DNA from 4 places in the Allohahella marinimesophila genome. Region 2 is predicted to be linked to each of the others. Evidence: predicted binding sites of a transcription regulator. Region 2 holds the regulator's gene; each other region holds the start of a gene.
The links. The regulator sigma-54, encoded in region 2, starts transcription at its own class of promoters, with help from an activator protein. The targets are predictions, from matches to a motif close to TGGCACNNNNNTTGCTNT.

Region 1 (7,327 bases), on a different contig from region 2:
CGCCTCACGTAGCAGCCACCACGCTTCGCGATGAGACGATCGAGCAAATAGCAGGCAAGATTCTTGCGCTCGAGGCCGGGCAAACCGTTACCGGCATCGTAGACCGTCAACACAGCTACTGAAGCGGAGTATCCATGGCCACCGCACGTTGGGACGATCTGCTGCTGTTCAATGAGCAGCTCGATGAGACCGAACGCCAGGTGCAGCAGAGTATACGGGCTTTTTGTGATGCAAAACTGCGGCCCACCGTCCTGCTGGCCAACAGGCACGAACAATTCGACCCTGGCCTGTTCACGGCAATGGGTGAACTCGGCATGCTCGGAGCCACGCTACCAGAGCGGTACGGCGGCCCCGGTCTCAGCCATGTCTGTTATGGCCTGATCGCCAGGGAGGTCGAGCGTGTCGACTCTGCTTATCGCTCGGCCCTCAGCGTGCAATCCTCGCTAGTGATCTTCCCCATTTTCGCTTATGCCACCGAGCCGTTGAAGCGGCGTTTACTGCCTGCCCTGGTCACCGGCCAGAAGATTGGCTGCTTCGGCCTTACCGAGCCGGACCACGGCTCTGATCCGGGACAGATGGCTAGCCGCGCGGTCAAGGTCGACGGCGGATACCTGCTGAGCGGATCGAAGACCTGGATCACCAACGCCCCTATCGCGAACGTGTTTGTAGTCTGGGCAAAGCTGGACGGGCAGATTACGGGCTTTGTCATCGAGCGAAACGATGATGGCGTCAAGGGCCTCACAACGCCCAGGATAGAGGGTAAATTCTCTCTGCGCGCTTCGGAAACTGGCTCGATCTTCATGGATGGCGTTTTTGTACCTGACGAAAACCGTCTCGATGTCACAGGCCTGAAAGGCCCCCTGAGCTGTCTGACCAAGGCTCGCTACGGCATCTGCTGGGGCGTCCTCGGGGCTGCTGAGTACTGCTGGCACGCTGCCAGAGCTTACACTTTGGAACGCCAGCAATTCGGTAGGCCGCTTGCAGCCACTCAGCTGATCCAGAAAAAGCTGGTGGACATGCAGACCGAGATTTCATTGGGTCTTCAGGCGGTGCTGCAGCTGGGGCGCATGATGGATGCAGGCAAAGCTTCCCCTGAGGCGGTCTCAATGCTGAAAAGGAATAATTGCGGCAAGGCGCTCGATATTGCACGCACTGCAAGGGATATGCACGGCGGCAACGGTATCTCCGACGAATATCATGTCATCCGCCATGTCATGAATCTCGAAGCGGTGAATACCTATGAAGGCACGCATGATGTGCATGCACTCATCCTCGGCAAACTTCAGACAGGGCTGCAAGCCTTCAACTAGATCTCGTCAGAACGAAAAAAGCCCCTCGAAAGGGGCTTCCATCAGAGCAGATGCTCCTCAGTATTCAGCTTACTTGCTACGACGTGACAGTCTCAGTGCAGCAACACCCAGTGCCAGAAGGCCCAGTGTAGCTGGTGCTGGAACGTCCAGGCCGGTATCTGGACGCAGATCCAGGTCGAAGTTCAGGTCCCAGTGGTTGCCACCAGTGAACATTGGCGTGCCGTTGGCAGAGAACATGTCCAGCCAGGTCGAGCCACCGAAAGCATCTGTCTTGTCGTTCGCACCAGTACCGATCTGGAACACAGGCATTGTGCCGATGTTATTAGGCGCGCCAACCAACTGTGCAAAGTAGGTCGTGGTGTTGACAGTGATGGAACTATCAGCACTCAGACCGGTGTAGAACGTCCAGTCAGCCGTGTTGGCAGAACCACCAGTCTTGACCGGGGCATACGTGTCGGTAAAACCAGTGAAAGTCATGTCGAACGAAGCGTTGATACCGTACAGATTGATCGCAGAACCAGTCAGCTTGGCTGTGCCGTCGTCAAACGTAGTCAGTGTTGCACCGTCCTGAATGCTGTAGAAGTGCGCACAACCAGAGTTTGATCCACGCAGCAGTGTGCTGGTATACAAACCGTAGGCTGGGTTACCACATGAAGATGAGGACTGAGCCTGATTCTTCACGTCGTAGACGCTGATCACCGCAGCAGAAGCTGGCAAAGCGAAAGCAGCTGCAAGAGCGGTCAGAGCAAAACTTTTGATAGTCATTGAAGTAGTCATTTAATTAATTCCTGCGCAACTGGTGTAAGACTCAAGGGAAGCCTGCATGCCATTCTTTGGCACCTGCAGCTACGACGTTTAGGTATTACTGATCTATTCGTTCGTGAGTAATACATAGCAACCGCCGTGCCATAATTGCAGCACATTGATTTTGCTCAGCATTTGATCAGCCTCATCATTCATACTGTAAGTATATGTATAAGAAATTGACAAAACTTAACACTCGCTCACGAGTTGAAACGGGCCTTCCAGCACCGTCCTCAGCAGGGGGCTGCTGGAATCGCTGTATGGTTTCCCGACTGTCCTGCTGATCAGCCGTTACGGTGAAGCGCCTGCTGTAGTAACAGCAATGCTTCTTTCAGGACAGACCTCTGGGTACCGATATTCATACGCATGAAGCCACTGCCATTCTTGCCGAAGGTAATGCCCGGGTTCATACCAATGCTGGCCTCGTTCACGAAGAAATGTTTCAAATCGCGGTCATCCCAATTTCTCGATTGGCACAGAGACCTGCAGTCCAGCCACAGCAGATAGGTCCCTTCGGAAGGCATCACCCTGATGTCTGGCACATGGTTCTGAAGAAAACTGATCACGAACTGGCGGTTACCGTCTACATATTTCATCATTTCGTCGAGCCAGGCTTCACCGCCAGCGTACGCGGCCTCACAGGCAGTCAGACTGAATGGATTTCCCATTTCAATATGCAGCGAGGCAAACACCTTCCCGAGGGCCTTACGCTGATCTCCATCGCTCACCACCAGCGCCGACAGGCCGAGACCGGGCACATTGAAGCTTTTACTGGGTGCCAAGGTGGTAATGACCCGATCCGGACGATCCGTCAGCAGGGCCAGCGGAGTATGCGCGTGCCCCTCGAACACAAGATCGCAATGGATCTCGTCTGCTACCACGATCATGTCATACGCATCGGCAATTGCGAGCAGACGGCTGAGCTCGTCACGCCGCCAGACCCGACCGACCGGGTTGTGTGGAGAACAAAGAATCAACAGTCGTGCGCCGTCTTGCGCGCAGCGCTCAAGGTGGTCGAAGTCCATCTCGTAATGCTGATCAACGAGGCGCAGTGGGTTCTCGACCAGGCGTCGACCTGTATGCGCTGCGATATTGAAAAACGGCGCATAGACGGGTGTCTGGATCACAATGGCGTCGTCGGGCTGGGTCAGCGCGAGGACAGCGGCATGTATCGATGGCACCACGCCGGGAGCCAGCATGATCGAAGCACGCTCGATGGGAAACTGGTGACGACGGGCAAACCAGTTGATCATGGCTTGATAGAGACTATCGGGGGCTAGTGAGTAGCCATAGTTGGGATGTTTCGCTCGCTTCAGCAAGGCCTCGCTAATCGCCGGCGGAACAGCGAAGTCGGTATCAGCCACCCAGAGCGGAATGATGTCTTCAACACCAAATACGGCCTTTCTAGCGTCAAACTTGACCGAATTTGTACCTGCTCGGGCTATCGGCTCATCAAAATCAAAGTGCAAGATCAGTTCTCCTCATTTATTCTCCTCCCAGTCGGCGGGACTCACATAATTCCGATCTTCGCCTTCCGAATTGCCATGAAAGCGCAGGAAGAGCCGCTCGAGTACGAAGATGGCGACGACGCCGCCGGCGGCCCAGTAGAGCACATAGATATCGCGCTCCCACTTGAGCCATATGAATGCGCAGAGCACGACTAGGTCGAGAACCATGGCCGATATCATTACCCACCCCTTCGCGTTGATGTCGCGGCGCAGATAACGAAACACACCCCAATGCACGGCAATATCCATAATGAGGTAAAAAATTGCGCCGAGGGATGCAATTCTGCTCAGATCGAAGAATACCGTGAGTAGTGCGGCTATGACACAGATGTACACCAGCATATGGGTCTGGATATGGCCACTCATACCCAGGTGACGGTGCGGAATCATCTCCATTTTCGTCAGCATGGCCATCATCCGGGAGACTGCAAAAATACTCGCCAGAATGCCTGAGGCTGTCGCAACGATCGCGACGCCGACGGTGAACCAGACGCCGTATTCGCCAAAGGCGGGGCGCGAGGCCTCAGCGAGCGCGTAATCCCTGGTCTGCACGATTTCCGGAATGGACAAGGTTGAGCCTACCGCCCATCCCACCAGCAGATAAACCACCAGGCAGATCGTCAGGGAAATGATAATCGCCCTGCCCACATTCTTTTCTGGATTGCTGAGTTCACTGCCACTATTTGTGATGGTGGTAAAACCCTTGTATGCCAGTATCCCCAGCGCTACAGCTGCTACAAAACCGAGCATGCCGACGGCTGGTTCATCGCTACTGCCAATACTACTGGCGGGTTCGAAGGAAAATCCGGCCATATAGAGAGTGGCTGCAGCAAATATGAGAATGCCGCCGACTTTGACCGCCGCAGCCACCATTGAAATTCGACTGATGAGCTTGTTCGTGGCGACGTTTACTGCGAAAGCTGCAGCGATGAGCAGCACGCCGAGAATCGGCACCCAGATTGAATCCTTGCTGCCACCGAAAGCCTGCATGGTATAGGTACCGAAGGTTCGGGCCACCAGGCTTTCATTGATGATCATGGAGAACACCATGAGTAGCGCGCAGGCGCCGGTCATGACACTACGACCATAGGCCTTGTTGAGAAACATTCCGATGCCGCCCGCCGACGGATAGGCATTGGCCATCTTGACGTAACTGTAGGCACTGAAGCCGCTCACGATGGCTGCCACCAGAAAAGCCAAGGGGAACAGTGGGCCGGCCATTTCGGCCACCTGCCCTGTCAGTGCAAAGATGCCAGCACCGATCATGACGCCGGTGCCCATGGCTATTGCGCCGGGCAGCGACAGGCTCCCGGATTTATAAGGGTCACTCATGCGGGATCCCCTGCGCTGAAAAATGAAAAGAAACGGGCCAGCGAGCACCCGTCTTTAACGAAAAATCATGCGGCCATCTTGCGACATTCCTGGGCGCATCGCTTGCAGGCTTCCGCGCACTTCTGGCAGTGTTCGGCGTCATGATGCTCACACTCGGCTGCGCAGGCTTCACAGATCTCCGCGCAGACTCGGGCGAGATGGCCTACATGTTCACTTCCCCTGGACATGGCCGCGGCTGTAGTCGCACAGATGGCTGCGCAATCGATATCACTTGCGATGCACTTTGCCATCATCTTGACATCGTCTTCCTGAAGACAGGCAGACGCACAATGGTTGCAGGCTTGGAAGCAGTCGAGGCAGGCCTTGATACAGTCTTTATATTTGTCAGTGTGGGACATAATACTTTCCTTGAACAGGTTCAGTACATGGTCGGTCGCGCACTTTTACGACCGACCGGCTGCAGGGAAGCCAGGTGCCGACCGACGCTTCCCTTCGGGTGGTACGGCCAGAGCGCTAGAGAGGATTGGCGAAGCGCCCCATTGACTAAGAGTCTGGCTGTATCTCGGTGATGGTCATCTTGCCCTGCCTGTCGACTACCCGAAATTTGATCTTTTCGCCTGCTTCGAGTCCATCGAGATTCACACCCTCGTCAGTCTGAAACACCATGGACATCGGTGGCATGCCCAGATTCTTGATGGGACCGTGCTTGATCGTGAGGGTGCGGGCATCAGTATCAATATTACGGAGCACGCCGCTGCTCATAGGCCCACCGTCATGTTTCATACCTTTCTTGGCACCCATCTGGCCCTGCATGCCTTTCATGTTCTTGTGCATGTCGTCCATGTTTTTATGCATATCATCGTTCATCCCCTCATGCATTTCACCTGACATGCCACCCGACATACCGGAGTGCTTGCCTTCATCTTTCACGGTGTCTGCAATAGCGGCTGTCGATGCAATGGCCAGCGTAGCGGCGAGTGCGTAGCTTATGATTGTCTGCATTGTTCTGATCCTCATCGATGGTTTGATTATTTGTCTGAGACTTCTACGGCGATGGTGCCAACCATGCCTGACTGGTAATGACCAGCAATCAGACAGGCGAAATCGAAATGGCCGGATTTGTTGAAGGTCCAGTTCACTTCGCCGGTTTCGCCGGGCGGTACGTGAACCATGTAGGGCTCGCTATGTTCCATGCCAGGAAACTTGACCATCAGCGCCGCATGTTCGGCTAGGGTTTCTTCGGTACCGAGCACGAACTCATGCATCATCTCGCCCTCGTTCCTGATTTTGAAAGTGACCGTCTCACCTTCTCTTACAGACAGTTTTTCCGGCGAGAATCGCATGTCGTCAGACATGCTGATCGTGATGGTCTGGTCAGCTGTCCCAGGATCTGCGGCCAGTCCCCAGAGCTGCTGGGTCTTGTCTACTGCTTCGGTGGAAACTGCTTCGTGCTGGTTCTCGTGCGCGAACGCCTGACCGCTGGCGAGTAACAAAGCCGAAGGCAGTGCGACCAAAAGGTGTATTTTTCGTGACTCATTCATACGCTTGTTCTCTTTAAAGATGATGGAAAGCATCAATGCTGATGACCTCCGCCGCCCGGTTTGCGAACTTTCACTTCGATATCTTCCGCTGGACGATGTGCCGCCGGCATCGCCGAGGCACCTGCGTCGGTGGAACGCTCAGCAGTGGGTACTTCACCCTCATACTCGAAAGCGACAGTACCTGCTGGATGATTGAAGAAGCCGGGGTCACTGTAGTCACCGTGCGGCTGATGCTTGCGAACCTTCACCAGGCTGAACATACCGCCCATTTCCACTGAGCCGAACTGGCCCTCGCCGGTCATCATGCGGGCGGTATTTTCCGGGATCGGCATATCCATTTCCGCCATATCTGCCATACCGCGCTCGCCCATGACCATGTAGTCGGGAATGAGTTTGGTGATCTTCTTTGTCAGACCGGTATGGTCGACGCCGATGAGCGTGGGCACGTCATGTCCCATGGCATTCATGGTGTGATGACTCTTGTGGCAGTGGAAGGCCCAGTCACCCTCCTCGTCTGCGAGAAATTCGATCTGGCGCATCTGACCGACTGCGATATCGGAGGTCACTTCAGGCCAGCGCGCGCCTTTAGGAACCGGCCCGCCATCCGTGCCCGTGACCTCGAATTCATGACCGTGCAGGTGCATGGGGTGATTGGTCATGGTGAGATTGCCCATGCGAATACGCACCCGATCATTCTTGCGCACGTTCAGCGAGTCGATGCCGGGAAAGATGCGGCTATTCCAGGACCAGAGATTGAAATCCAGCATGGTCATGATCTTTGGCGTGTAGCTGCCAGGGTCGATGTCATAGGCGTTGAGCAGGAAGCAGAAAT
Region 2 (7,327 bases):
CACTACCGTCACGCTCGTCCTGGGTGACGCGCTCGCCGTTGCCCTGCTTGATGCAAAGGGTTTCAGTGAGGAAGACTTCGCCTTTTCACATCCTGGCGGCGCGCTTGGACGCCGGCTGTTGCTCAAGGTGGCCGACATCATGCACGACGGCACCCGCATTCCCGCTGTGACTGAATCGGCCAGCATGTCCGACTGCCTGCTGGAGATGACCCGACAAGGCCTCGGCATGGCCTGCATCGTGGATGCCGACTTCAAACTGCTCGGCATCTTTACGGACGGTGATCTTCGCCGCGCGCTGGAGAATCGGGTCGATATACACCAGGCTCACCTCGCGGATATCATGACAGTGAAATGCACCACGATTTCTGCCGATATGCTGGCAGCCAAGGCGCTTGCCGTCATGGATGAGAAAAAGATCAATGCCCTGCCCGTCGTTGCCGAAGATCGCACGCTTATCGGCGCCCTGAACATGCACGACCTGCTTCGGGCAGGTGTCGTCTAGATTGACAGTCAGCCTTCCGGTAAAAGAAAACATGACGAAACAAGAGTCAAGACCAATCCGCCTGCTCGCCCTCGATGTTGACGGCGTACTGACGGATGGCAAATTGCTGTTTACATCCACGGGCGACGAACTCAAACGCTTCTGTACGCTTGACGGCCAGGGTATTCGCCACTTGCAGCGTGCAGGCATCGCCGTAGCCATCGTGACTGGCCGAAGGGCTGCCGCGACAGAGCGTCGTGCGAAGGATCTCGATATTGAGCTGCTGCTGCAGGGTCGGGTCGACAAGTATCAGGCGCTGATGGAAATCTGTGCAGAACAGCAGATCGATATTGCGGAAGTGGCCTACGTAGGAGATGACCTGCCCGACCTCAGCGCCATTCAGGCCTGTGGCTTTGGCGTAGCAGTGGCCAACGCCCATGCATTCGTGCGAGAACATGCCGACTATGTCACGACGGCTCATGGCGGCAACGGCGCCGTACGTGAAGTCTGCGACCTTATCCTCGAACGTATGGGCCTTCTCGACTCGGTGCAACAAAGCTATCTGCTGCCATAAACGCAGCATTGAATGCCGGAGGGCCTTCGAATGACCTTACAGGAGATGGCCGGAAACGCGGTGCGGTCAAAACGGCTGGTATTGGCAGTGGTGCTCATCGTGCTCACCGCGGCCTTCTGGTATCAGGCCTTCAATGATGAAGACGTCGAAGTCGTTCGTCTGGCTGATGACGCAGAGCCGGACGCTTTCATACTACAGGCGAGCTATAGAACCTATAACCTCGCCGGCATGCTCGAAAGCAGGCTCGAAAGCGTCAGAGCCGAGCAGTTTGTCGATACTGATATCGGCGTTTTATCACTGCCCCGGCTCGACATCCACGAAGAGGCTGGCGAGCGGAATTTCTGGCACATGAGCGCCGACAAGGGCACCTATGATGCCCGCTATTCAGTACTGACACTGGACCAGAACGTGGAAATTCTCGGCAGCACGCTAGAGAACCAGCCTATCCGTGTACTCACGTCCGGCCTGGTGTACACCATGGGCGACGAGCATGTGGAAACAAATAATGCTGTTGAGGTGATCTCCGGTTCTGATAGGATTCAAGGCACTGGCATGGAACTTGATATGCAGCAAAGGGCAGTAGAATTGAAGCAGGATGTACGCGCGATCTATCAGGCAAGACCGGCATATGAGTGAACTCATGCGCCCGTCCTCGGCTGCAAAAGTCAGGCTTCGCTTTGGCCTGACCCTGGCTTTCATTATGGTAAGCGGCAGCGCCGCAGCCTTCGACATGACACTGCAGAGCCGAGAGCCCATCAGAATACAGGCCGACTCCGCCGAGCTTGATGAGCTCAAAGGCGTGGCGACTTACAATGGCGACGTTGTGATCAGCCAGGGCCGGTCGCTCATCGAAGCCAGCCGCATCACGGTCTATACGACTGGCGGCCGGGGTATCAGCAGACTGGACGCCGTAGGCACCCCTGCCCACCTGAAGCAATACAATGCTGAGGAAGATACAGAAACCAATGCCTACGCCAAGCGAATCGATTACCGCCGTGACCAGAATCAGGTGGCGCTTCGCGGTAGTGCCAGGCTAGAACAGGATTCGAGCATTTTTCAGGGGGAAGAGATTCTGTACGATACGGTCAGTCAGGTGGTGAATGCCAGGTCCTCTGATGACAAGGACAAGAAGCAGCGGGTCGAGATGGTTTATTTTCCCGAGACGCCTGATGACGAAGGTGAGACGCCAGAATCCGCCGGTCAGAATTAGGCGAGCGGCGGCATATGAAGAGACTCGCAGCAGACAACCTGTCCAAGGCTTACAAGAAGCGCCCGGTGGTAAAAGATGTATCACTCGAGGTCTTTTCGGGCGAGATCGTCGGATTACTGGGCCCGAATGGCGCAGGAAAAACCACCTGCTTTTACATGGTCGTCGGGCTGGTAGCGAGCGATAGCGGCATTGTCAGCATCGACAACCAGGACATTACCAGTCTGTCGATGCATGGTCGCGCCAGACGGGGCATCGGATACCTGCCCCAGGAGGCGTCAGTATTTCGCAAGCTGAGCGTAGAACATAATATCCTCGCGATACTGCAGACGCGGGGCGATCTGGATGCAAAGCAGCAACGCGCAAAATGTGAGGAGCTACTCAGGGAGTTCCATATTACCCATATTCGTGACAGTCTCGGGATGAGCCTGTCAGGTGGTGAGCGCCGCAGGGTCGAGATTGCCAGGGCCCTGGCCACCGAACCGGATTTCATTCTGCTCGATGAGCCGTTTGCCGGGGTCGATCCGATTTCAGTCAATGATATCAAGCAGATCGTACAGCATCTTCAGAAACGTAGTATCGGCGTACTCATCACCGATCATAACGTTCGGGAGACACTGGATATCTGTGAGAGAGCCTATATCGTCAGTGACGGCTACATCATCGCCAGTGGCACGCCCGACAGTATTCTGGCGAACCAGACAGTGAGAGACGTCTATTTGGGGGACCGATTCAAATTATGAGAATAAGTACTCTGCAGACATCCAGCCCACGGCCGGAATTCATAACGACAGTCGTTAGCGGCCAAGTTGTCAGAAGGCACCTGATCTAATGGTGATGAAGACCTCCCTCCAGCTCAAGATGGGTCAGCATCTGACGATGACCCCTCAGTTGCAACAGGCCATCAAACTCCTGCAGCTGTCCACACTTGACCTTCAACAGGAGATTCAGCAAGCGCTGGACTCCAACCCAATGCTGGAACTGGAGGAAGACGATCACGATCGTGGCCCGGAACGGCTTGAATCGGATAAAAGCGCTGAACGCGACTCCGAAATTCGTAGCGACGCCAGCGAAACCAGGGAAGCAACCGAGCGGCAGGATTCGCTGGACACCATTCCCGATGACTTGCCGGTCGATACCGCTTGGGAAGACGTTTACCAGAGCGGCACGAGCAGCAGCTCTGGTTCAGGATCGGGTGGCGACGACGATTATGATTTCGAGAGCCGTAACTCGCGCACCGAAAGTCTGCAGGACCACCTGCTCTGGCAGCTCAACCTCTGCCCCATGAGCGATACTGATCGTCTGATTGCGCACTCGATCGTCGACGCGGTCAACGATGACGGCTACCTGACCCAGACGCTAGCCGAAATCCACGAAGGCCTGGTCGACATGCAGCAGCGCATGGCTGATCGGGAAGAGCTCGAACTGGACGACAGTGAAGTTATCGAGCTCGACGAAGTCCAGGCAGTGCTCAAACGCATACAGCAGTTCGATCCGCCCGGTGTCGCTGCGAGGGATCTGCAGGAGTGCCTGCTGATCCAGCTTCTGCAGTTGCCGCCATCGACGCCCTGGTTGAATCAGGCCAAGCTGGTGATCAGTCATTACATCAACCTGCTGGGTTCGCGTGATTATGCCCAGCTGATGCGTCGCAGTCGTATCAAGGAGAGTGACCTCAAGGATGTCATGCGCCTTATCCAGTCGCTCAACCCGCGGCCTGGCGAAGGTGTGCAGACCACCGACACTGAGTATGTGGTGCCAGATGTGATCGTCAAGAAACTGAAAGATCGCTGGACTGTGGAACTCAATCCCGAAATTGCTCCGCGAATTCGGGTAAACTCGACCTATGCCGGCATGGTAAAGCGCGCTGATTCCAGCGCCGACAATACCTACCTCAAGGATCAACTTCAGGAAGCCAAGTGGTTTCTGAAGAGCCTGCAGAGCCGGAACGAGACGCTGCTGAAGGTCGCGACCCGGATCGTAGAGCATCAGCAGGGCTTTCTCGACTATGGTGAGGAAGCGATGAAGCCACTGGTGCTGCACGATATCGCTGAAGCGGTCGAGATGCATGAGTCGACCATTTCCCGCGTCACCACGCAGAAATACATGCACACGCCTCGGGGTGTTTTTGAATTAAAGTACTTTTTCTCGAGTCACGTCGGCACCGAAAGTGGTGGCGAGTGTTCGTCGACGGCCATCAGAGCCATCATCAAGAAGTTGGTGGCTGCCGAATCACTGAAGAAGCCGCTGAGCGATAGCAAGATTGCGTCTATTCTTGCAGATCAGGGCATCAATGTTGCACGCAGAACAATTGCGAAGTACCGGGAGGCCATGTCTATTCCTCCCTCAAATGAACGCAAACGGCTCATCTGAGCGTTTGCGAATTCTGACCTACCTATAGAGGCACAGTGTATGCAGTTGAACATTACCGGACAAAATATCGATTTGACCGATGCGCTCAAAAGCCATGTTGAAGCCAAATTCGATAAGCTTCAGCGCCACGTCGACTCGATTAGTAATGTACAGGTGACACTCGCAGTTGAAAAACAGCGCCAGATGGCGGAGGCTACGCTGCACATGAGCGGTAGCGACGTCCATGCGAACGCTGAGGACCTTGATATGTATTCTGCTATCGACCAGTTGGCAGACAAGCTCGACAGACAGGTCCTCAAGCAGAAGGAAAAACAGGTGGAGCGGAATCACGGCGTTAACGCCAGATAGCGGTCGGCCAGCCACAAAGACCCACGTATATTATGAAACTTTCGGAAATCCTGGCTCCGGCACTCACCCAGCATCGGGTGAGTGCCTCCAGCAAGAAAAAAGTCCTCGAATACATTGCTCACCTGGTTGCAGGGCATTACTCGTTTCTGAACGAAACTGCCCTGTTGGCCAATCTCAACAATAGGGAACGCCTGGGCAGTACAGGCATTGGCAAGGGTATTGCGATTCCACACTGTCGGCTCGAGAACTGTGACCGCGTCATCGGCGCATTCATCACGCTCGGCACACCGGTAGAATTCGATGCGATAGATAATGAACCCGTCGACCTGCTGTTCGTGCTGGTGGTCCCTCAGGAAGCCACTTCAGAGCATCTGGATCTTCTCGGTCAACTTGCGCAGAAGTTCAACGACGAGGCTTTCTGTGAAGAAGTCCGAGCCGCCGATAACAGTACACAGCTTTTCGAGCTCATTACTCGAGAGGGCACGCAAGCCGATTCGCAAGACTGAGGTGACTCCTTGAAACTGATTATCGTTAGCGGGCGCTCCGGCTCGGGCAAGAGTACAGCCTTGCACGTACTGGAAGACCTGAGTTTTTACTGCATCGATAATTTGCCGGTGGGGCTTCTCAAGCCTCTCGTGGAGGAGGCACTGAGCGAAGAAAACAAGCCGGCGCAGAATATCGCCGTCAGTATCGATGCCCGGAACCTGAATAAGGATTTTGCCAGTTTTCCCGAGATGTTTGCTGACCTGAAGTCAAAACAGGTCGAATGCGAAGTCATCTTTCTGGATGCTGATGACGAAACGCTCCTGCAGCGCTTTAACGCCACCCGCCGGAAGCATCCGCTCAGCACCAGAACGATTTCGCTCAAGGAGGCTATCAGCCACGAAACCCAGCTGCTCGATCCGATCAGTACCATGGCTAGCCTGTATATCAATACCAGCAACCTGTCTATCTACCAGCTCAGGGATCAGGTCAAACTCCGAGTCAGCGGCCATAGCACGCAGGAGCTTGCCCTGCTGTTCCAGAGCTTTGGCTACAAGCATGGCGTGCCATCAGACAGTGACTACGTCTTCGATGTTCGCTGCTTGCCGAACCCGTATTGGGATCCGGCACTGCGGCGGTTTCGGGGCACTGAGGATCCGGTCATCGAATTTCTGGACAATGCACCTGAAGTGCAGCAGATGAAGGAGGACATATCCCGTTTTCTGCAGCGCTGGTTGCCGGAATTCAAGAAAAGCAATCGAACCTATCTGACCATCAGCATCGGCTGTACCGGTGGGCAGCACCGATCTGTCTACCTGTGCGAGCAACTTGGCCGTGAGTTCAGAGATTTCTACGACAACGTGCAGATACGGCACAAGGAACTGGCTGGGTAACCAAGGCCGGGTACAGTCCTCCTTTGTACAATTTGCGTAAATCCCCAATTGCATAAGCTAGCAGCTTAACTACTCTTGTGAGCACAGATGCTGACCAGAACTGTTACCATAATCAATAAACTTGGCTTACATGCACGTGCGGCAGCAAAATTCGTCGCCACTGCGAATCGCCATACCAGCTCGGTGCGAGTCGGAAAAGGCGAACAGTGGGTTGATGGCAAAAGCATAATGGCTGTCATGATGCTCGCCGCCAGCAAAGGTACGACGCTCGAGCTCTGTATAGAAGGCGAAGATGAAACTGAGGCCATGGCTGAAATAGTAGCCCTCATCGAAGATTACTTTGGAGAGGGCGAATAGCTTTGCGATCGGTTTAGGTTCTGGCCAGTCAGCTTCATGATTCAACCGGTGCAAGGCGAACGTGCAGAACGCAAGCGAACAGTACGAAGATCATTCGTCGCGCAGTGTGACCAAGGCGAGATTCCGCTCGATCGTTGAAGGGCTGGACAGTGGCTCCCTGCATCAGGCGACCTACACGCTCAACAATGGTCTTGCCCCGGGCGACATTGCCCACCTCCTCGAATCGTCTCCGCCCAAGCAGCGTCTGATTCTCTGGGAACTGCTGGACGACGATCTCGAAGGTGAAGTCCTCTCCTACCTGAGTGACGATATCCGCTCCGAGTTCCTTCGGGACATGGATGCCGAGGCTGTCCTCTCAATCGCCGAAGATTTTGAAACCGACGACTTCGCCGATCTGCTGCAGCAGCTGCCAGAAGCCCTGATTGCAGAAGTCCTGGAATCGATGGACACCCAGGACCGGGTCCGTATCGAGGAAGTACTCGCCTTCCCCGAGGACTCTGCTGGCGGTCTGATGACCACTGACATGATCACGGTGCGGCCGGATATCAGTGTCGAAGTAGTTCTGCGCTATCTCCGCAAGCACAAGGCCATCCCTGCCTCTACGGATAATCTTC
Region 3 (7,327 bases), on a different contig from region 2:
ACCAACCGTCGCCAGTTCATTGCCCCCGACCTGAAGCGTACTGGGGCTTATTGGTACTGGCAGCGCCTGGTTGTTCTGGATTGAATCAGCAGGCACTTCAGCAATTTCAAAACTATCGCCGTTGTTCGGGCCACTGATAGCGAAGTTAAGATCACTGCCTCTATCCTTCGTCAGCACAAGATCGCGAGTATCAGGGTTACCACCTGTTGGCGCTGGCCCTACCAGAACCGCGGACACGCCAACCAGAGTCGGAGACGAATTGATGGCGTTGCCCAGCTGCGTCAGGTCGGCAAAGCCATTGAAGGCGACGCCGTCGATCATCACCCCCATATTGCCGGAGGCATTGTTATAGCCAGAAGATGTCAGCCGCGCCTGTGTAATGGCTGTAGCATCAATATTGCGTACACCAGACAGCATGGAAGAAATGGCATCAGCACTGGAATTGGGTGGAATAAACACCGGCTGAGTGGTCCCGTCAGCCTGGGTAATGGTCAATGCCTGGCCAGGATAACCATTCACGGCAGGCGATCCAGCGGGTGCTGCAACCGGTGTACCTACAGCAGGTGTATTGGTAGCAATTGCCGTTCCCCGCTCGACCAGAATATCATCAGACGCATCGAGGTTAAGCACGGCATCGACTGAAGTTGTCCGCTTCGGCGCAAGGGCCGCTTCGTCCACTACCAGATCACTGAGCACACCGCCCACAGCACCATCTTCATCTGCCGGAAAGCCCTGAAGCCTGGCGCCTGTATTATTGACGACGAATCCATCCTTATCGACACGAGTCACGCCGGCGCGGGAAAAAGTCTGCGCACCGCTATCGTTCAGAACGAAGAAACCTTCACCATCAATGGCGAGATCGAGACCGTTCTCGGTGATGGAGATCGCGCCCTGGCTAAACTGCTGAGAGATGCTCTGCACCCGCACACCGTCACCCGCCCGCGCCGATCCGGTACTCAGAAAGCTGCTCGAATAAATATCACCGAATTCCGCACGTGACTGCTTGAAGCCGGTGGTGCTGGCGTTGGCAATGTTATTACCTGTGACTGACAAATCGGCGTTCGCAGCGCGGAGGCCGGTCAAAGCGACGTTAAATGGCATGATGAAATACCTCTATCATGTACAGCTATGCCCAGTTGGGCTTGTTACTCAGCCGCCCGGTCATACAGAGCGGCTAAAATCGAATTCTTTATTGCTAGACGCTTCTAGAAAATCTGTCTGACTTCGGACATGGCAATGCTGCCCTGCCCCGCCAGATTCAGCTTCACACCACCATCTGCCGCGATTGATACGCTGTCGACGTTAGCGCCGAGGAAGCTCTTGACCTGTTCAGGTTTACCGTCAAAATATCCTTCCACCTCTACGCGGTAGGAGCCGGCAGGCATGGGTTCACCATTGCTGTTCTTGCCGTCCCAGGTGAACTTCACCTCGCCAACCTGGTTCTGCCCGAGATCACTCTGACTGACAAGCGCACCGGACTGGGTATACACCTTCATGGTGAGCTTGCCCGAACCCTCAGGCACATCTGCAACACCAGAAATAGTGCCGCCCAGTGGCAGGGTGCCGCTCCCGACCGGCACAAGCACACTGCGGCCAACCATTGCCGATGCCTGCAAGGCCTGGGCGCTGCGGAACTCACCGGCAATATCGCCAACCGAGTTATTCAGCTCGGTGATGCCTTCAAGCGAACTGAACTGCGCCAACTGCGCCACGAAAGCCGTGTTGTCCTGTGGCTCCAGTGGGCTCTGGTTATTCAGCTGCGCAATCATGAGATTAAGAAACTCGTTCTTGCCCAGCTCGTTCTTATGCTTGATCTCTTCCTGCTTCGGCGCATATTGTTCCAGCGCTGATTTACCTATCGAGCCGATGTCGGTCATGCCAGTGGCCTCTTTGAACCTGTCATATTCGTTGTCTGTTGGTCATCAAACCGGGCTTTACTGGCCAAGCGTGAGCACTTGCTGAATCATTGTCTTGGCGGTGTTCATCACTTCCACGTTCATCTGGAAGCTGCGTGAGGCAGAGATCATGTCAGCCATCTCTTCCACCACGTTCACGTTCGGGTAAAACACATATCCATTCTCGTCAGCCGAAGGATGGTTCGGCTCGTAGCGTGGCTGCAGCGGTGCCTGGCTTTCGACGATGCCTTTGACAGCAACGCCCTGGCTCGCTGACTGCTCCGCCTGGTTCTCGAAGCCTGACATGTACGCGCCACCACCAGCGTTGTTCACGCCCAGGCTGCCCTGCATGCGCATCTGCTCCTGCGCCATCGCCGAGAAGATCGGCTTACGCGCCCGGTAGGTCTCGCCCTCACTCGAACTCGCTGCTTCGGCATTCGCTATATTGCTGGACACCGTGTTGAGTCGAATCGACTGTGCCGACATGCCTGAGCCGGCAACGTTGAAGATGTTCTGTAATGACATGGCGCCTACCCTCTATCTACCGCTGCTTACTCGCCACGAATGGCAGAAGTCAGACCCTTGAATTTCGAGTTCAGAAACTGGAATGAGGCCTGGAACTCCACCGCATTCGATGAAAACTCGGCAATCTCCACCTGACTATCTACCGTGTTGCCATCGATAGATGGCTGCGAAGGTACGCGATACTTGATATCTGCAGCCCCCGAGCCTGATATTTGCATATGACCTTCATGGGTCTTGTCGAGCTTGACCTGACCGCCGGACTGGCCACTGCTTGCCGCCTGCATGGCAGCCTTGAAGTCGAGATCCTTGGCTTTGAAATTCGGTGTGTCCGCATTCGCCAGGTTGTTGGAGAGGATCTCTGCCCTGCGCGAGCGCATCAGGAGACCTTGCTCGTGATTACCCAGTGCATTGCTCATTGATATCGTCATGTGTTTGTCCTGTGCTGAACGTGTCAGTCGTTTTCACAGTACAAAGCAAAAGCGGTGCCAGAGATCAACATGACTTTATATTCAGATGTTTAGCAAAAATTGACGTCAATAAAGCGAGCAGGCGGGGTGCTACTGCGGCAAGCCGCTACCGCCTGGAGGCGGCAACGGCAGCCGGGGTCGAAGCGGGGTCAGAGTTGGCGGGGAAAGCTGATAAGCATTTCCGCTGAAGGCGTATCGGGGCGATGCTGCTTTGGCTGTTCGATGGTGCCGCAGTAGAGGAAAGCGCAGATCTGCTCGTTGTCGGCCAGGCCCAGGCCCTTTCGCACGACATCGTGATAGGCAAAGCTCCCACTTCGCCACATCACGCCATAGCCACTGTTTTCCAGCATCAGCGAGTAGGTCTGCACCGCACAGCCCGCTGCCATCCACTGTTCGATGACCGGGACCTTATGCTGTTCATCCAGGCGCACGACGCCCACGATAATCATCGGGGCCCTGAGCGGTTTATCCAGAATCTTGGCCTGCTTCCCCTCCTTCAGGCCAGCTTCGCCAGCGTCCTGCAGTTCAGCTTGCAGAAAAAGTGTGCCAAGCTGCTTCTGGGCCTCGCCGGCCAGCACGATAAAACGGTAAGGCTTCAAATTGCCATGGTCAGGACTGCGACACACGGCGGGCAGCATGGCCTTCAGTTCGGCTTCGCTAGGCGCGGGTTCACAGAGTCTGGGCTCAGACTGCCTGGTCTGGAAAAAATCAGCGACAATGCGCCTTCCAGCGTCGGCAGCGGTAGAAAATTCAGTGGCGTCGTCAGTCATCTGGAGCATCCGAAAAAGGAAATGCCAACAATTGGCAAACCTGTTAGTCTGCACAGCGTCAGGCAGATTGCAATGGGTGCTTATGCCTGAGCAGCAACTCGCGTCCCATCGGACCCAGACAGTTTCTTTAGCAGAAGGAGGCAACGATGACTACGGAGCCGAAGCAGACCAGGACTTTCGCATCGTTCAGCGAGTTTTATCCTTACTATCTCAAGGAGCACAGCAATATACAGTGTCGCAGACTCCACTTCATAGGCACTTCACTGGTCATCGCCACGCTGCTGGTCGCGATATTTACTGCCAAATACAAGCTCCTGCTGATGCTGCCGATACTCGGCTACCTGCCGGCATGGATAGGTCACTTCTTTTTCGAACATAACCGCCCTGCCACATTCAAATACCCGCTGTACAGCCTGCTCGCGGATTTCGCCATGTATCGTGACATTCTGCTGAACAAGGTTCATATCTGACGCATGAATCAAATGGCTGTACTCAAGAAAGGCCGTAGCGGACAGACAGTTCCGCCGCGGAAGCTCCCAGGCTCGATGGCTAACGTTTCGCCACCGATGCCGGACTATAGCGCACGTATCCTCGGTTACATGCTGTTCGTCGGTATTATCGTCACCGGCATTGTGCTCGAACATTTCGACAAACGTCTCGTCTGGCTGGTGCCAGTAGCCATGCTATGGCCGCACCTGCTGTACTTCGGCATGCGCTACTGGCAGGTTCACGGCAATCTGCAAATCCGGCAGCGGGTCCTGTATTTCGATTGCCTCGTGACCGGTTTCATTCTCAATCTTCTGCAATTCAGTGTCACGCCCTCGCTCGCGATCCTGATCATGCTCTATTTCAGCCTGATCATCGTCGGCGGACTCACGGCCTTCTTCGTCGGCAACCTGGCCCTGCTTGCGGGGCTGACCGTTTCTTCGCTCACGATGGGACTGTCGCTGGCACCGATGACGCCGCCACTGCTGACCCTCGCCTGCATTCTGCTGGCGGCGCTCTTCATCTGCGTATCGGCACACTATATTCACCTGCAATCCCGGGCGCTGATGCTGGCGAAAACTGAAATCCAGATGCAGCGCGAGCAGTCGATCGCCCTGTCTCACAAGCTGGCGAAATACCTTTCGCCGCAGGTGTGGCAATCGATCTTTACTGGCGAACGCGATGTGAAGCTTGAAACACAGCGCAAGAAGCTCACGGTCTTCTTTTCCGACATCAAGGGTTTTACCGAGCTCTCGGAAGAGATCCAGGCCGAAAGCCTGACGGACCTGCTCAATACCTACTTCAACGAAATGGCGCAGATCGCGCTGAAGTTCGGTGGCACGATCGACAAGTTCGTCGGCGACAGCATCATGATCTTCTTCGGTGACCCCACCAGCCGCGGTTCTAAGGAAGACAGCCTGGCCTGTGTATCGATGGCCATAGAAATGCGTAAACGCATGAAGGTACTGCGGCAGAAATGGCGGAGTACTGGCGTGCGTGCGCCGCTTGAAGTCAGAATGGGCGTAAGTACCGGCTTCTGTACCGTTGGCAACTTCGGGTCGGAGAACCGCATGGACTACACGATCATAGGCAAGGAAGTGAATCTGGCCAGTCGCCTCGAGTCACTGGCCGAGCCCGGTGAGATTCTGGTTGGCTTTGAAACCTTCTCGCTCATCAAGGACATGATTCTCTGTCGTGACAAGGGCGAGATCGTGGTCAAGGGCTTCAACAAGCCAGTGCCCATCTATTCCGTAGTCGACTTCAGACGCGACATGGGGCGGAATCAGAGCTTTCTGGAGCAGGAAGCCGAGGGTTTTGCCATGTATATGGACTCGAGCAAGATCGGTGAAGAAGACCGTCAACGCATACAGCAATCGCTCGAGAAGGCGCTCGAGAAGCTCCGCGACGTCACCTGATTCTTATTGCCGCAGCAGCCTCGTGTTCGCCACGCGAGCGGGTACGTTGCTACGCCAGGGATTGATATCGATACCACCGCGGCGGGTGTAGCGCGCATACACCAGAAGCCCGCGATCTTCGCCCAATAGCGCTGTCAGATCTGCAAAGACCTCCTCTACACATTGCTCATGAAAGCCGGAATGTTGTCGGTAACTCACCAGATAATCGAGCAGCGATTGAGGATCAATCCGTCGACCTGAGTCCAGGCCCGCGCCCGCCGGCCCCGTCCAGACCAACACGCTTGCCCAGTCCGGCTGACCCGTGACCGGACAGTTCGTCTTCAGCAGATGAGAGACCAGCACATCCTCAACGGCCGGTGCTGAGACTGTATCGTCCGCCAACCTGAGCAACACCGACCGCTCAGCTCCTGCTGCCGGCAACTGTGGGCCGGCTGAAGACGAAGCGTGGATGAGCTTATCGACCAGCCTCCCATCCACCCAAAGCTGGTCACCGACGTCCAGAATGGCGTCGGCGGTGCCATGCGCATCGCTGGTCTGAGCCAGGCTCGAGGTCTGCAGCAAGGGCAGTGGATGTTTCAGCACCAGCTGCCACTCAGCACCCGCACACGCGGATAAATCCCGCTTCACCCGTTCCAACATGGATTCAGGTGAAGCAAAGCGCGTCTGGTTCAGTGAATTGAAATACAGCTTCATCGACTTGGATTCGATCAGGCTCGGGCTGCTGCAGGGCAAACGGCATTCCAGTGCGCCTACGCAGGGATAGCCGGCTCCGTCGAGCCATGACAGCTCGTACTGGTTCCAGATATCCTCCCCAAAGGCAGCAGCATTCCCCGGCCGCCGTCGAGGCAAGGCCTCCAGCAGGCTCGGGGCGTAGCTATCCGGATAGGCGGTATCCCGGCCCAATAACGAGCCGTGTGATGGCTTGCTGTCGTTGCTCATTGCCGAATACCCACGCCGCGGTTGAGCAGCGACAGCGAATAGGTGAAGAGCACGACGATAAACAGCAGGATCATGGCGTAAGCCGCCCAGACATTGATATCGCTGGTGCCCAGCAGTCCATAGCGGAAAGCATTCACCATGTAGAGTATGGGATTTGCCATCGACACGTTCTGCCAGAACTCCGGCAGCATGGAGATGGAGTAGAATACGCCGCCAAGATAGGTCAGTGGCGTCAGTACGAATGTGGGCACGATGGAGATATCATCGAAGCTGCGCGCGAATACGGCATTGATGAAGCCACCGAGCGAGAACAGGATGGCGGTGAGTATCACCACCGAAATCACGATGAAGAAATTGTGCACCTGCAGATCGGTGAAAAACATCGACAACATGGTCACGATGATACCGACCAGCAGGCCTCTGACCGCGCCGCCGACCACGAAGCCAAGCAGGATGACGTAGTTCGGCACTGGCGATACGAGCAACTCCTCGATGCTGTGCTGGAACTTCATGCTGAAAAAAGAAGAGACCACATTCGAATATGAATTGGTGATGACCGACATCATGATCAGACCCGGCACGATGAAGGTCATGTAGTCATAGCCGTCCATGTCGCCGATCCGTGGCCCGATAAGGTTGCCGAAGATAACGAAATACAGCGACATTGTGATACCGGGCGGTAAGAGCGTCTGCGCCCAGATCCGCGTGAAGCGGCGAATTTCCTTGACGACGATGGTGGTGAAGGCCACCCGATAGCTGCCGAGTTCCTGGCCAAGATTACGCATTGGGCTGATCCACTGTCTGTTCCATTATTGCTTGCCTTCATTGAC
Region 4 (7,327 bases), on a different contig from region 2:
GCTGAAGGTCAGTCTTCCTGAGACAGGCGTCTCAATCAGATTTGAACACTCAGGCCTGAGCTTTCTTCCGACGAGACAAGCACAGTACCGCCACGCCAAGCACCAACAGACCGAGCGTCGCAGGCGTAGGGACGTTCACATCAGGCACAAGGTCTGAGTTGTAGCTGAGATCGAAGTTCAAATCCCAGTGCTTGCTGCCGGTATAGACTGGCTGTCCATTCGCCGCATAGATATCCATCCAGACCGACCCACCAAAGGCATTGGTCTTATCGTTTGCACCAGTACCGAACTGAAACACTGGCGCCTTGCCGGACTTACCCGGAGCCGCGACGAGCTGAGCATAATAATCAGTACCGTCGACATTGATTCGGCTATCGGCAGACAGCCCTGTGTAGAAATTCCAGTCGGAGGTATTGGAGGACCCGCCTTTCTTCACCACTGAATAGCTGTCAGTAAAGCCGGTAAACAGCAGGTCGAATGCAGCGCTCACCCCATAAGGATTGACTGCTGTGCCTAGCAATCTTGCAGTACCATCGTCCGACTGTAAAAAGACTGCGCCTTCTTCGAGGCTGTAAGACCGTGCCATACAGTTTTTGGCACCCAGCTTCAGCGAATTGGTAGACAAGCCATGGCTCACACCACCGCAATTCTTGCTGGCGGTATCGCTGACGTCATAGCCACTGATCACGGTGGCTGACACCGACATGGTCGACAGCGTCATTGCCAGGACAGATAAGGCGAAACGTGGGGAGACTACAGCTTTCATGAACTACAACCCTATAAGCAGACGTTCTGGGGAATTTTGTGCAACGTTTCGTTTGGTAACAATAGTTAATACTACTGCTTAGCACGAGTCGGGCCATATTTCGTAGGTATATGTTTTATATAGATTAATCATTGATATGCGGTAAGTGACGAGCATGTTTCGGCATGCCACCTGTATGCTTTCTGGACAGACTCAGAGGGCAGCCTGGGAATTTAGGACACACAACAAAAAGCCTCCCGAAGGAGGCTTTTGCAGAACCGCTTTGAGGCTTACGCCTGCTTGCGACGTGACAGTCTCAGTGCCGCAACGCCAAGTGCCAGCAGACCGAGGGTCGCAGGCGCTGGTACGTCAACACCTGGGCCTGGCTCATCAGGGATGAGGTCAGGGTTGCTTGCCAGGTCGAAGTTGATATCCCAGTGAGCATCGCCAAACAGTGCTTCACCTTCAGCGCTGTACATGTCGAGCCATACAGAACCACCGAAATCTTCAGTCTTGTCGTTTGCACCAGTGCCGTACTGGAACACAGGCATGGTGCCAATGTTGTCAGGAGCGCCGACCAGCTGTGCGAAGTAATCTACGCCGTCAACAGTGATCTTGCTGTCTGCTGTCAGGCCAGTGTAGAAGTTCCAGTCTGAAGTATCTTCTGATCCACCAGTCTTGACTGGTGAGTAGCTGTCAGTAAAGCCAGTGAAGGTCAGGTCGAAGATAGCGCCAACGCCATTTGGGTTGGTAGCAGAACCAGTGAAGGTCGCTGTGCCATCGTCTGATCGAAGGAAAGTTGTACCAGTCTGGATTGAGTAGTGATACTCACCAGTGGCATTCAGAGAGTTGGTCCACAGACCAAAGCTGTTGCCTTCAGCGCTGACGGCTGCATCGCTGACGTCAAAGCCTTCGATGACAGCTGCTGAAGCAGGAACGGCTACTGCGAGAGCCAGTGCTGAGAACGCGAACGATTGCGCAAATTTTGATTTAAGCATGAGAAACCCCTGTAAGGTTGTAGTTGGTCCGTGAGTTGTCATCCTGATGTTACAGGTACAACGTTTCACAAAAACATTCCGTGTATTGCAGTCAGTTAAGATACAGGAAATGTGCCAACTTTGTAAGCCTTTGTTTCATTAAATATTTTTGGCCATCCTACGTAATTTTACGCACACTTTCAGGGGGTAGCTTTTACAAAAGGCTACAGTGGGCGACGCCAAAGTTACAATGGCTGGCCGAATGGATTATCTCTTTGGTAACACAGCGGGATGGGTACGTGAGGCGCGTTTGAAAAGATGAAAAAAAGATCAAAAAAAAGCCCTTCCGAAGAAGGGCTTTTTCACTCTGCTAACGTTTAAGGCAATCGAAACGACCGGTCAACGTTAGAGAAAAGAGCTTACTTGCTGCGACGTGACAGACGCAGAGCAGCAACACCAAGTGCCAGCAGGCCAAGTGTAGCAGGCGCAGGAACGTCAACATCTACATCAGGAACCAGATCTGGGTTCTCGGTCAGGTCGAAGTTGATATCCCAGTGGTTGCCAGCAGTGAACAGCGCAGTGCCGTCAGCAGCGTACATGTCCATCCAGACTGAGCCACCGAAGTCGCCAGTCTTGTCGTTTGCGCCAGTGCCGTACTGGAATACAGGCATTGAACCAACGTTGGTTGGTGCACCAACCAGCTGTGCGAAGTAATCAACGCCGCCGACAGTGATTTTGCTGTCTGCAGTCAGACCAGTGTAGAAGTTCCAGTCAGCCTGCTTTGCAGTGCCGCCAGTCTTCACTACTGAGTAGTCTTCCTGAAAGCCAGTGAAGGTCAGGTCGAAGATGGCTGAAGTGCCCAGTGGGTTAGAAGCTGAACCAGTGAAAGTGGCAGTGCCGTCGTCTGAACGAAGGAAAGTAGTGCCAGCTTCGATAGCGAAGTACTTAGAGCACTTGCTTGGGGTCAGGCTGTTGGTCCAAAGACCGTACTGAGCGCCGCCGCCACAAGAAACGTTTGCAGCATTTGATACGTCGAAGCCCTGGATAACGGCTGCTGATGCTGGAAGAGAAACCGCCAGTGCGATTGCTGACAGAGAAAAACCTTTAACTGCTGAAGAGAACATAATGACTCCTGATGAATTCTTTTAGATCGTCTGTAACGCTAAGTAATCTAAATTACTGTTCGTTACCATAATGTAAGCACTTGTCGTGCCAATATTGTATGCGCATGATTTTAAAGCAGTTATTGGAAGGAGTCGCTCGACTTCGCCTAGCGACCTGTATAGAAGATTGACACACGGTTACAGAAGCGCCGATTCCGTATCAAAAAGATACAAATCGTCTGCCTTCGTTCAGCAGGACAACGGTACAGCGCAGTTTGTCATTTCTTGAAGGGTAGAAATATCATGGACTTGGCAGGAGAAGGAGGCGGTCTGAAAATGATTCTGGCAGGGCCAATGGCCTAGGGCTTTTCCATAAGTCGGCTTACTTTACACTTGCCTGCGGTAGAGTTCAGCGTAGCGGCGAGCCATGACTGTAGCGTCGTATCGCTCGGCAAGAAGCGCAAGCCCATGTTTCGCAAGGGCCTGGCGAAGAGAGGCGTCAACTATCAGTTTTTCCAAAGCGCCCGCCAGTGCTCGCGGATCGCCAGCGGGCACGAGCAAACCCGTCTCGCCGTCGCTCAGAACTTGCGGAATACCGCCTACCGCCGACGCCACCACGGGTCGCTGTGCCGCCAGACTTTCCAGAATAGATAAGGGTAGCCCTTCACTCAGTGACGGCATGGCGAAGATATCGCAAGCCCACAGCAACTCTCTGGCATCATCCCTGAACCCAAGCAGGGAACATTGCCCGGTCAGGCCGAGCGAATCGATCTTCGACTGCAAACTCTGTTCTTCCTTCCCCCGTCCAGCAATGAATACCTTGATCTTGGCACCACCACGGCTGAGGCGCACTGCGGCGTCGATCAGATGAGTGTGCCCTTTCACTGGATAAAGGTTTCCGACAGCGAGAATCATGCACTCATCGTCGGCGACGCCCAGTTCGCTGCGATAGCGCTCGCGCACTGCAGGGTCCGGTGTATAGCTTAGGACTTCTATGCCGTTTTCGATCACTACGACACGAGATTCAGGGATACCGGCATCTGTGGCGAGAAAGCTCTTGATGTCGTGGGACACGGCCACCAGCGTGCTGAGCCTTGCGGTCAGGCGCATGAAGAAGCGCCTGACTGTCTTTTCCGTGTAGTAGTTTTTGCCATGTACGGTGGCAATATGCGGAATACCGAGGGACTTCGCCACGAGCGCGAGGTGCATGTTCATGGCAAATTCGTTGGAATGAACAACTTGTATATTGTGCAGACGTAGCAGCTGCCGAACCTGCAGCATCCACTGCGGGCTCAGGCTCCTGGGCAGCGGGATCAGGTCATAGTCGATACCGAGGCGTTCGAGTTGCTTGGTCAGCCAGCCGGGCTTGATGACCAGCACCCGACATTGGTGACCTTCGGCCTTCTGGCTCTGGACCAGGCGCAACATGAAGTTCTCTGCCCCACCCGGCCCCGAGGTTTCGATAGCATGAAGTATGTTCATTTGATCATGCTCCCGAAGCGCTTGCGCCTCGATAGAGTTTCGCCAGAAACGATTCGGGCGTATTGCTCGCATCTTCATGCAGCCCAATGCGCTTGAGCGCGAACAGCGAGTCGCCCGCCTGATTAATGCCATTTCCTGTCGTGACAGCAGCCGCGAAACGCTGCTCAACCGCCTCTCTGGCATGCTTGCTCACGTCACCGTTTGGATAACAGAATAGCGATGGCACGGCGCCGAGATGAGACTGGATGGCGTCGATGCAGCCATCCAGTTCCGCATCGACAGCGGCGGGATCAGCTGCTTCGTTGAGCCTGAGATGGTTCACGGTATGGGCGCCCACGTCGAAGGTAGGTGCCATGGTTTTTACCTGGTGCCAATCCAGCATCTCTGCGCCCTGCTCCAGGGTCAGCTCACTGTCCTGTGTCAGGTGCTCGAACGATTCATCGAGAAACCTGTAGATCTGCGCATCGGTAAACTGTTTGCTGGCAGCGATCACCTCGGCTGCGTATTCCTTGTTGGCGTACCGGGTACTATCGGGTTTGACGCCGGTTGAGGCAATGAACTCTTCGAGTCCGATTTTTGCACGGCTGTCTGGTCCAAGCGCTGCAGCCAGTTTCAACAGCCTGTTCAGCTGCTCGGGCCAGAACGTTCGGCCAGTACCAATGAACCCGGTCGCCAGGAATATGGTCGCCGTGGCGCCATGCTCGCGGAGAACGGGCATTGCGAATTCATAATTATCCAGCCAGCCGTCATCGAAGGTAATGGCGCAGCACAAGCGATTATCGCCAGTCTCCCCACCCTCAAGCACACGCCCTTCACGCCTTGCCTTCACCCACTGCCCCAGGTCTACAAAGCGAACCAGCGGCTGCAGGGTTTTCAACTGCATACTGAGCGTTTCTGGCGTGACGTACATACCGGGCTCTTCGAAGGCCAGACGTTCATCCTGCTCGGGCAGAACACGGTGATACATCAGAATCAGCAGAGGCTGAGTGTTTGCATCGCCTTTCGTTTCCCCACCCATCCGGGTCAACAGGCGGCGAGCTGCCTTGGCCTGATAGGTGTCCCGGATGTTCTTCAGTAAAGCCTTCATGAATCAGTCACTACCACTCAAGGAATGTATTTAACGATAGCCGGACCCAGACGATTTGCGAGCCACAATGGGAGGCGCTGCCACATCGCCACGAGCAATTTGAACTTCGGGTTATTGTTGTTCACCGCTGGCAGCTCATCTGCCTGGAACAACGCGTAATGCCAATAGAGCTGAACTGGCATGGCGCCCCACTGTTTCTTGAAGCGATAGGTGCCAGCATCCTTGCTCGAGCGCCCGAAATCAAACAGGTCGAAACCGGTGTCAGCTGCGTGACTCAGTATTTCCCAGTACATCACCATGTTCATGTTCTGTGAATTGAAGGCCTGGCGGGTAGAAGCCCAGGGGATTTCCAACAGCTTCACGGCACCGGTGGACTGCTCGACCAGGAAACCACAAGAGGCTGGCTGCCCCTTGCTGTAGATGACAATGAGCTTTGCACTGCTACCAAAGTTCTTCAGTATGCCTGCGAAGAAAGCCTTGCCATACACAGGTGTGCCGAGATCGCGCATGTTTTCGCTGAACACCCGGTAGAAGTCATCGAGCAGTTCCGCGCCGCCGATGCGCGACTGATAGTCGTTCTGCTGTCCTTTGCGGATCTGTGAGCGCACCTTCGAACTGAAGCCTTTCCAAAGGGTTTTGCTATCTGCAGGCAGCGGCAGCCACATGTTGACCTTGTCGGTCCGCTCCGGCCAACCAGTAGGTTGCTTATGGTAACCGCGCACCTCGAGGTGGCTCGCGCCACTGGCGCGGGCAAAATCGGCAGCGGCCTTCAGCACATGTTTTTCAGCATGCTTGTCCACGGACAGCGCGCCGCCATAGTTCACCAGCGGAATCGAGGTCCATATATCGCCGAACAAACGGCTCTTTTGACGAATCATGGGTAATGCAGACTGCAACTGCCTGTCAGCATCAGCTTCGAAGTAGCAGCTGACATAAGCGACCTGATGCCCCATGGTCTCTGCGACGGTTCTCAGCCACATCGACTCGTGGTAGAGGGTCGCTCTCGGATGCTGTCGCACGAAATCGTCCCAGCCTGGCGGGGAAACTTCGCTGACTTCACATGCGTAAGCGGCAGCCGGCTGTGCTGATTCAGCAGACTCTGAAGCGGCTGTATAGACAGGTGGGATCAGCGCTTGCAGGCGCTCTGCGTCAGAGGGCTCTCGCTTCGCTTTGGCAGGCGACTCGGCAGCGACGGTGCCTGTGCCTGGGCCACCCTTGCCTGTCGCTGCAGCGTTCCCGGCTGAATCGGGCTGTTCCGAGTCTGAAGACTCTGGAGTAGCCCTGGCCTCTAGCTCGGCGATCGACGCCTGAACCGCTTTTTTCTGGGCTATGAGCTCATCAGCTGTATCAAGGCCCTTCTTCTTCGCCTCCCCTATCAGGCGGCTAAGTTTTTTCGACTCGTCGGTGAGCGCCTGAATCTGTTCGGTAAGATCTGTCACAGGCTTTATCTGCCGCTCCTGGTCTCGACTGGCAGTAACTGCTTGTGTCTGAGTACATCGCCAACAGTGGCAAACTGGAAGTCGTCAGTGAGTCGTCGAAGACGGTCCATGCACTTGTCCAGATTGTTGTAGTGACGGAAGGTTGAAAATGCACTCGCCTTTACCCTGGGCTGATCAGTGTCTATCTCCCACGGATGCAGGTAAAAGATGAAGGGCTCCTTCTGGCGGTTGATGGACCCAAGGCCCCAGCGCGAAAACCAGTAGGGGAACAACCTGAAGTACCCACCACCCGCGATAGGTATGGTGCGCCCGAGCAATTTGGCGGTAGACAGCGGAAACTCGACGATCTCTCCACCGTTGTCGGTCTTGAGACGATAAGGCAGCTCGGGCGTACCTGGCATGCCGTAGCGGTCATGATTGACGGGGAAAATACTCGAGTCCCAGACGAAGCCGAGCTCTACCAGAATATCGAGCGCCCAGCGACTCTGTGCAGT

Region 1: a site for sigma-54 is predicted at 2,202-2,219, ahead of ABD735_RS01625 (PEP-CTERM sorting domain-containing protein). Genes of this name have one in related genera too.
Region 3: a site for sigma-54 is predicted at 2,891-2,908, ahead of flgB (flagellar basal body rod protein FlgB). Genes of this name have one in related genera too.
Region 4: a site for sigma-54 is predicted at 2,920-2,937, ahead of ABD735_RS19100 (PEP-CTERM sorting domain-containing protein). Genes of this name have one in related genera too.

What each region holds. Positions count from the first base shown of each region.
Region 1 covers NZ_BAABBO010000001.1:353,889-361,215, reverse strand. Annotated here, with positions in the region: gene ABD735_RS01635 (2-hydroxyacid dehydrogenase) at 1-122, shown strand, start outside; gene ABD735_RS01630 (acyl-CoA dehydrogenase) at 135-1,310, shown strand; gene ABD735_RS01625 (PEP-CTERM sorting domain-containing protein) at 1,380-2,087, opposite strand; gene ABD735_RS01620 (MalY/PatB family protein) at 2,399-3,583, opposite strand; gene ABD735_RS01615 (APC family permease) at 3,596-4,954, opposite strand; gene ABD735_RS01610 (four-helix bundle copper-binding protein) at 5,020-5,352, opposite strand; gene ABD735_RS01605 (copper-binding protein) at 5,498-5,956, opposite strand; gene ABD735_RS01600 (cupredoxin domain-containing protein) at 5,983-6,495, opposite strand; gene ABD735_RS01595 (multicopper oxidase family protein) at 6,528-7,327, opposite strand, start outside.
Region 2 covers NZ_BAABBO010000016.1:54,892-62,218, reverse strand. Annotated here, with positions in the region: gene ABD735_RS16405 (KpsF/GutQ family sugar-phosphate isomerase) at 1-502, shown strand, start outside; gene ABD735_RS16400 (KdsC family phosphatase) at 534-1,055, shown strand; gene lptC (LPS export ABC transporter periplasmic protein LptC) at 1,086-1,691, shown strand; gene lptA (lipopolysaccharide transport periplasmic protein LptA) at 1,684-2,265, shown strand; gene lptB (LPS export ABC transporter ATP-binding protein) at 2,280-3,005, shown strand; gene ABD735_RS16380 (RNA polymerase factor sigma-54) at 3,100-4,632, shown strand; gene hpf (ribosome hibernation-promoting factor, HPF/YfiA family) at 4,672-4,980, shown strand; gene ptsN (PTS IIA-like nitrogen regulatory protein PtsN) at 5,013-5,486, shown strand; gene rapZ (RNase adapter RapZ) at 5,496-6,356, shown strand; gene ABD735_RS16360 (HPr family phosphocarrier protein) at 6,444-6,713, shown strand; gene mgtE (magnesium transporter) at 6,775-7,327, shown strand, end outside.
Region 3 covers NZ_BAABBO010000005.1:30,433-37,759, forward strand. Annotated here, with positions in the region: gene ABD735_RS05380 (flagellar hook-basal body complex protein) at 1-1,101, opposite strand, end outside; gene ABD735_RS05385 (flagellar hook assembly protein FlgD) at 1,206-1,877, opposite strand; gene flgC (flagellar basal body rod protein FlgC) at 1,935-2,420, opposite strand; gene flgB (flagellar basal body rod protein FlgB) at 2,447-2,848, opposite strand; gene ABD735_RS05400 (nitroreductase family protein) at 3,037-3,657, opposite strand; gene ABD735_RS05405 (Mpo1-like protein) at 3,804-4,127, shown strand; gene ABD735_RS05410 (adenylate/guanylate cyclase domain-containing protein) at 4,203-5,558, shown strand; gene ABD735_RS05415 (NADPH-dependent 7-cyano-7-deazaguanine reductase QueF) at 5,562-6,497, opposite strand; gene ABD735_RS05420 (ABC transporter permease) at 6,494-7,282, opposite strand; gene ABD735_RS05425 (ABC transporter ATP-binding protein) at 7,307-7,327, opposite strand, start outside.
Region 4 covers NZ_BAABBO010000022.1:34,932-42,258, forward strand. Annotated here, with positions in the region: gene ABD735_RS19090 (hypothetical protein) at 50-766, opposite strand; gene ABD735_RS19095 (PEP-CTERM sorting domain-containing protein) at 1,036-1,743, opposite strand; gene ABD735_RS19100 (PEP-CTERM sorting domain-containing protein) at 2,142-2,846, opposite strand; gene ABD735_RS19105 (glycosyltransferase) at 3,213-4,307, opposite strand; gene ABD735_RS19110 (polysaccharide deacetylase family protein) at 4,312-5,394, opposite strand; gene ABD735_RS19115 (FemAB family XrtA/PEP-CTERM system-associated protein) at 5,412-6,833, opposite strand; gene ABD735_RS19120 (XrtA system polysaccharide deacetylase) at 6,839-7,327, opposite strand, start outside.